Candidatus Microthrix parvicella Bio17-1: one gene and its partner. The protein of the gene in region 1 interacts with the protein of each later gene in a pairwise test. Links are inferred from orthologs where the notes say so. Each region holds a gene or a part of one and is shown on either strand. Other genes may lie near its edges. The genes, in order: rpe and eno.

The links.
Region 2: the proteins of rpe (region 1) and eno interact in binary tests that used the Escherichia coli proteins (3 or more experiments, as listed by UniProt). The link is inferred for Candidatus Microthrix parvicella Bio17-1 from one-to-one orthologs.

What each region holds. Positions count from the first base shown.
Region 1 is NZ_AMPG01000001.1:529,894-532,952, forward strand. Bases 100-2,841 are described here. They hold rpe (ribulose-phosphate 3-epimerase), read left to right. Parts: upstream 100-1,004; coding sequence 1,005-1,679; downstream 1,680-2,841. Other genes in these bases: MPARV_RS0102595 (class I SAM-dependent RNA methyltransferase), read right to left, coding at 100-898; MPARV_RS0102605 (ATP-dependent Clp protease proteolytic subunit), read right to left, coding at 1,696-2,313; MPARV_RS22070 (hypothetical protein), read right to left, coding at 2,615-2,841. Also shown: more of MPARV_RS0102595, read right to left, coding at 1-99; more of MPARV_RS22070, read right to left, coding at 2,842-3,059. UniProt on the Escherichia coli protein: Catalyzes the reversible epimerization of D-ribulose 5-phosphate to D-xylulose 5-phosphate.
Region 2 is NZ_AMPG01000002.1:822,114-825,286, forward strand. Bases 209-3,064 are described here. They hold eno (phosphopyruvate hydratase), read right to left. Parts: upstream 2,361-3,064; coding sequence 1,056-2,360; downstream 209-1,055. Other genes in these bases: MPARV_RS0111980 (ABC transporter substrate-binding protein), read right to left, coding at 209-587; MPARV_RS0111985 (FtsB family cell division protein), read right to left, coding at 626-898; MPARV_RS0112000 (ATP-binding protein), read left to right, coding at 2,517-3,064. Outside these bases: more of MPARV_RS0111980, read right to left, coding at 1-208; more of MPARV_RS0112000, read left to right, coding at 3,065-3,173. UniProt on the Escherichia coli protein: Catalyzes the reversible conversion of 2-phosphoglycerate (2-PG) into phosphoenolpyruvate (PEP). It is essential for the degradation of carbohydrates via glycolysis.

The DNA of each region.
Region 1 (3,059 bases):
AGCGCGCCGACTCCACGGCGGTCACCTTCAAGCCGGGTGTGCGGTCTGCGAGGGCAGCACCAAACAAACCCACGCCGGCGTACAGGTCGACCAGGCGGTCGCCCGCGGCGAGAGGCCCCAGGCCGTCGGCGACCAACGACACCAGCGCCTCGGCGCCATCCAGACGGGTCTGAAAGAACGACTGCGCCGAGATACGGAAGCGACGCCCGGCCACCTCCTCGTGGATCCAAGCCCTCCGGGCGGCCAGCTCGTCCAGTCCCACCACCCGCACCTCGGACTCGGCGCCATCGAGATCGGGATCGGGCACCGTCACGTCCTTGGCGTTGGGGGTGACGAGGACCAGCGCTTCGCCGGTGGCCGACCCGACGCGCACCATCGCCTCGGTGGCGTCGGCGAACCCGCCCTCAGTCACGATGCGTTCCACACGGGGATGGGCCACGACGCATACCGACAGCGGCACCAGGTCGTGGGTTCCCACCTCAAAGAGACCCGCTCGACCATCGGTCACGCCGAGCCGCATTGTGGTCCGAAAGTTCTCGGTGGGAAGGTCGGGACCGGCGCCAACCTCGGGTGGCTCGATCTTGCCCAAGCGCTTGACCGCATCGGCAAGCACCTCTGCCTTCATCCGACGCAACAGTGCCGGTTGTGCGTCGGCGTGATCGCAACCGCCGCACCCGTCTGCCACATGAGGACAGTGCGGCACCTCAACCCGACCGGGGTTCGCCTCCAGCACCTCAACGACCTCACCAAACGTGGTCCGTTGGTCTTCCACGAGGTCCACCCGCACCAGTTCACCGGGCAGGGCGCCGTCCACCAGCACCACCCGACCATCATCACGTCGGGCCAGACCCAGCCCACCCGCAACCGGACGTTCTACCCGCAACTCGACCTGTTCCACCCCCAATTCGTACCATGAGGTTGTGCCTCCCACCGCTTCGCCCTCATTCGCTCCGTCCACGTCCGCTTCGAACGCCATCGGGTCGAACCCCGGGACCGACCGAAACATCGAGATCGTGCCCTCCGTGCTGCCCGCCGACTTCTCGCGATTGGGCGAGGAGTGCGCAGCGCTCGCCGATGCCGGGGTGGACCGAATTCAGTGGGACGTGATGGACGGGCGGTTCGTACCCAACCTCACCTTTGGCCCCGATGTCATCGCCGCCTGCCGCGACAGAACCGACGTGCCCTTTGAGGCGCACCTGATGGTGGAGGCACCCGAGGAGCTGGCTCATCTGTATGTAGAGGCGGGTTGCCAGATGCTGATCGTGCATGCCGAATCCACCAAGCACCTCCACCGAACCCTCGGCTCGATCCGTGACCTGGGAGCGCAACCCGCCGTGGCACTCAATCCGTCGACGCCACCCGAGAGCGTGCGCTACGTGCTGGAGTTGTGCGACATGGTGTTGGTGATGACCGTGAACCCCGGGTTCGGCGGACAGGCGTACATTTCCGAAATGGAGCCCAAGGTTGCCACGCTGCGCCGCTGGATCACCGACGCCGGGTTGAACTGCGACATTGAGGTGGACGGAGGCATCGGCCCCGCCACCATCTCTGGAGCAGCGGCATCGGGGGCCAATGTGCTGGTCGCCGGCAGCGCCCTCTACAAGGACCCTGAGGGCCTCGCCCACGCCGTGACCGAGTTGCGGGACCAGGCAACGACCGCCGTCGGGCAGGCCGGTTAGCCTCCGGCGCTGACGATCAGGCCAGTTCGCCCTTGCCGATGATGACGTTGTCGATAATGCCGTAGTCCTTCGCCTCGTCGGCGGTGAACCAACGATCCCGATCGGAGTCGGTGTTGATCTGCTCCGCGGTTTGGCCGGTATGGAAGGCGATGCGTTCCGCCAGCATCTTCTTGACGTAGATCATCTGCTCGGCCTGAATTGCGATGTCGGCCGCCTGGCCCTGAATCCCACCCAACGGCTGGTGCATCATGATTCGGCTGTGCGGCAATGCGAAGCGCTTGCCGGCGGTGCCCGCACACAACAGGAACTGCCCCATCGACGCTGCAAGGCCAACACACACCGTGCCCACGTCGGCGTTGACGAACTGCATGGTGTCGTAGATGGCCATGCCCGCCGTCACCGAGCCCCCGGGCGAATTCACGTACAGCATGATGTCCTTGCTGGAGTCCTCGGCATCGAGGTACAGCATCTGTGCCGTGACGAAGTTGGCAAGCTCGTCGGACACCTCGGCGCCCAGAAACACAATGCGGTCCTTCAACAGCAGCTTGTAGATGTCCGCCGAGGGATCCATGCCCGACAGCGGGCCCGAGCGGGGGGCCTGGTAACCGGTGGGTGCGAACAACGAGTCGCTCATAAAACTCCTCAACTACTGCTGACGTCAACGGGGCTGAATACGGCCGAGGCTGGATGCCGGGCCGGTGCGAGAGGCTACCCGGTGTCCAGACCATCGCCCCGCCGCTTCCAACTCAACGCCACCGTCAAGGGACAGGTAGCGTTGAGCGCTACAGCGAATGTGCTGTGCCACGCGGACGTGGCGGAGTTGGCAGACGCGCCAGGTTTAGGTCCTGGTATCCGAAAGGGTGTGTGGGTTCGAATCCCACCGTCCGCACCGAAACACCAGGGCACCCACGGTCAAGCGGTTGCCTGGCGAGGAGCTATTCAGCCAACGCTTGGGCCTGTTGGACCCAGCCATTGCGACGCATGCGACCCCTGAGGCCTTCAAGCGAAGAAGGAAGTGGACCGGCGGGGTCCAGACGAGCCAACCGTGCAAACGATGAGATGCCCGCATCGGTCAACTCTCCGGCGATCTTTGGGCCGATTCCCACCAGCTTGGTGAGGTCATCCGGCGAGTCGAGAGGGACCTCCAGCGGCCCCCCTCCACCCGCCGGAGCCATCGGACGCTGAGGATCGCTGCCCCTTTGAGCCTGGCGCGCCTGGCGGCGCTCTCGAAGATCGATGATCTGCGGATCGTCCTGACGCACGCGCGGTCCCACCATTCGAACCGAGAGTCTCGGCGGTTGGGGGTCGGGCTTGGCGACCCCACCGTGCTGGATATCCGACTCCCCCGTGGGGGAGGAGCCGATCATTTGGGGATCGTCA
Region 2 (3,173 bases), on another replicon or contig:
AGGAAGTTGGGGAACGACGGCCACGGGGTCTTGGTGGTGACCGTGACGGTCATGTCGTCGGTTGCCTCGACGGTGGCGATGTTCTCGAGCACGAACACGAACAGCAGTGGTGACCGGGCCTTGTACTTACCTCGATAGGCGTTCAGGTTGTTGGCCACCACCTTGGCGTCCAGCTTGGAGCCGTCGTGAAAGGTGATGCCAGGCCGAATCTTGATGGTCCAAGAATCGAACGTGGCATTGGGCTCGACCGACTCGGCCAGCATCGGCTGCATCTCGCCGCTCTCATCAGGCTGAACGAGCGTGTCGTAAATGGCCCGGGCGACCTGGATGCCGGAGATTGCCAGCTGGGCCTCCTGCAGGCACCAGCCGGAGTTGGTCTCGCTCTCGAGGGCGTAGATCACCGTGCCGCCGCTCTGGGGTGTGCCCTCATCGCCTGCGCCGGCGGTTTGTGACCCGCTGGAGCCCCCGGAGCCCCCGCCGCCACAGGCACCCAGCAACAGGGCGGCCGATGCCATGGCGACCAAGGACACCCTTCCCCAACCACGCCGCTGCGGCTTGATGATCCCTTGATGTCGGTGGGTGCTCATCTGCTCATCATCCTTTGGTGGGAGGCCTCACGGCGAGCTTAGGGCTCCGACGCCGGCTGAGCGGCCGGATCGAAGCTCCACCCCTTGGCCACCCACGGCGGCACCTCACCGCCCACGGTCGGGGGAAGCACCACATAGCTCTCCTCGCCGGGAAAGACCATGCCATGGTTGCGGCGGGCGAGTATCTCCACCTGCTCGGGATCCTCAAGTTCGGCCTGGCGGCGCTCCAACTTGGTGTTCTCCGCCCGCAGGCCAACCAACTCCGTCTGGGCACGGCCCAACTCGGCTGATTGACCGAAGAGGTTGCGCACCGGCAACGCCAGCACGGCGAGGAACAACGCCACCACCGACAGAGCCGCCACCCAGAACCAGCGGCGGCGCGATGGCATCTGGAGCACGCGCGGCGCAGAGCTACGGGTCGCCTTGTGCGCCTCCGACCTGGGCGAGCGAGCTGTGGCCCGCCCGCTCCTAGGTGCCATTGCCGCGCCGGTTCACAGGTCGCGGCGCCAAGGCGGCACCACCCTCGAAGACCGCCGACTCGCCCAGTTGTTCCTCGATGCGCAACAGCTGGTTGTACTTGGCCACCCGATCGGAGCGTGCCGGCGCCCCGGTTTTGATCTGAGCGCAGTTGGTTGCAACCGCCAGGTCGGCGATCGTGGCGTCCTCGGTCTCGCCCGAGCGGTGACTCATCACCGACGTGTAGGCATTCCGGGTGGCCAGTTGCACCGCCTCCAACGTCTGGGTGAGCGTGCCGATCTGGTTGACCTTGATGAGGATCGAGTTGGCAACGCCCACCTCGATACCCCGCTGAAGCCGAACCGGGTTGGTGACGAACAGGTCGTCACCAACCAGCTGGACACGATCGCCCAGCGCCTCGGTGAGCTGAGCCCAACCGTCCCAGTCCTCTTCGGCCATACCGTCCTCGATCGACACGATCGGGTAGCGGTCACACAAGTCGCTGAGGTAGGCCACGAACTCGCCCGCATCGAGGCTTCGGCCCTCACCGGCCAGCTGGTATTTGCCATCGGCATAGAACTCGGTGGAGGCGGTGTCGAGTGCCAGCGCCACCTCGTCGCCGGGGGTGCGTCCCGCCGCCTCGATCGCCTCGGTCAACAGGGCCAGCGCCTCTTCGTTGGAGCCCAGGTTGGGGGCGAAGCCACCCTCATCGCCGATGGCGGTGGACAGGCCCCGCTTGGCCACCACCGACTTCAGGCTGTGATAGCACTCGGTACCCCAGCGCAGCGCCTCGGAGAACGAGGCGGCACCGACGGGAACCAGCATGAACTCCTGCAGGTCCACGTTGTTGTCGGCATGCTCGCCACCGTTGATCACGTTGAGCATCGGCATTGGCAGGACGCAGGCCGAGACACCACCGACGTAGCGGTACAACGGCAGATCCAGGCTGGCCGCAGCCGCCTTGGCGGCCGCCAGCGACACGCCCAGCACCGCGTTGGCACCAAGGCGCTCCAGGTTGTCGGTGCCGTCCAGGTCACACATCGTCTGGTCCAGGTCGCGCTGATCCAGCGCGTCGAGGCCCAGCACCGCGTCGGTGATCTCGTCGTTCACCGCACCGACGGCGCCCAGCACCCCCTTGCCGCCGTAGGCCTCGCCGCCGTCGCGTCGCTCCACGGCCTCGAAGGCCCCGGTGGAGGCGCCCGAGGGCACAGCCGCTCGTCCAACCGAACCGTCGATCAGGCCCACCTCCACCTCCACGGTGGGGTTGCCTCGGGAGTCGAGGATCTGTCGGGCCAGTACGTCATCGATGATGGTCACGCTGGTCTTGCCTTTCCTGGGCGGGATCGCCTTGGGTGCCTGTGCCGCAACGACGCTAGCTGCGCTGCAGTAGCCGACCGCGGACGCCGCCCGACCCGAGCCCGGCACGGGGTTCGCTTTGGGCGGCGCAAGGCCGGCCTGGTTACGGTGAGCCTCGTGCCAGGGCCAGATCCACTGCCCACGGCAGACACTTCGCGCCGGCGCCACCGGATGCTGGTGCAACTGCTGGGTCCGCTTCGCGCCACGCTCGACGACACCAGGATCAACCTGGCCGGCACGAAACAGTGCGGCCTGTTTGTACGTCTGGTGCTGGCCAACGACGAGGCGGTGGGCTTCGACACCCTGATGGACGACCTCTGGCCCGGGCGGGACACCGTGTCGGCACGACGAAACCTGCAACAGCAGATCCATGCGCTCAGGGGCCTGGTGGGACGCGGCCGCATCGTGACCGTCGGCGGGTGCGCCTATCGCCTGAAGCTCGCAGCGAACGAGTTGGACTCGGTAGTGGCCGACGACGCACTCCATTCAGCCCGCAGCCTGGCCGAGGTCGACCCTGCCGCAGCGCTTTCGCGGGTGAGCGAGGCGCTGACGCTGTTCCACGGGCCGCCGCTGACCGAGTTCGCCAGCCACGACTGGGCTCGCAGCGACGCCGTTCGTCTGACACATCTCCGAGAGGACCTCAAATCACTTGAGATCCAGTTGCGCCTCGACAACGGCAACGACACGGCGCTGATTCCGGAACTGACGGTGCTCACCGAGAACCATCCCGAGAACGAGCGCTACTGGGCTGCCCTGATGAAGGCCCTGTATCGC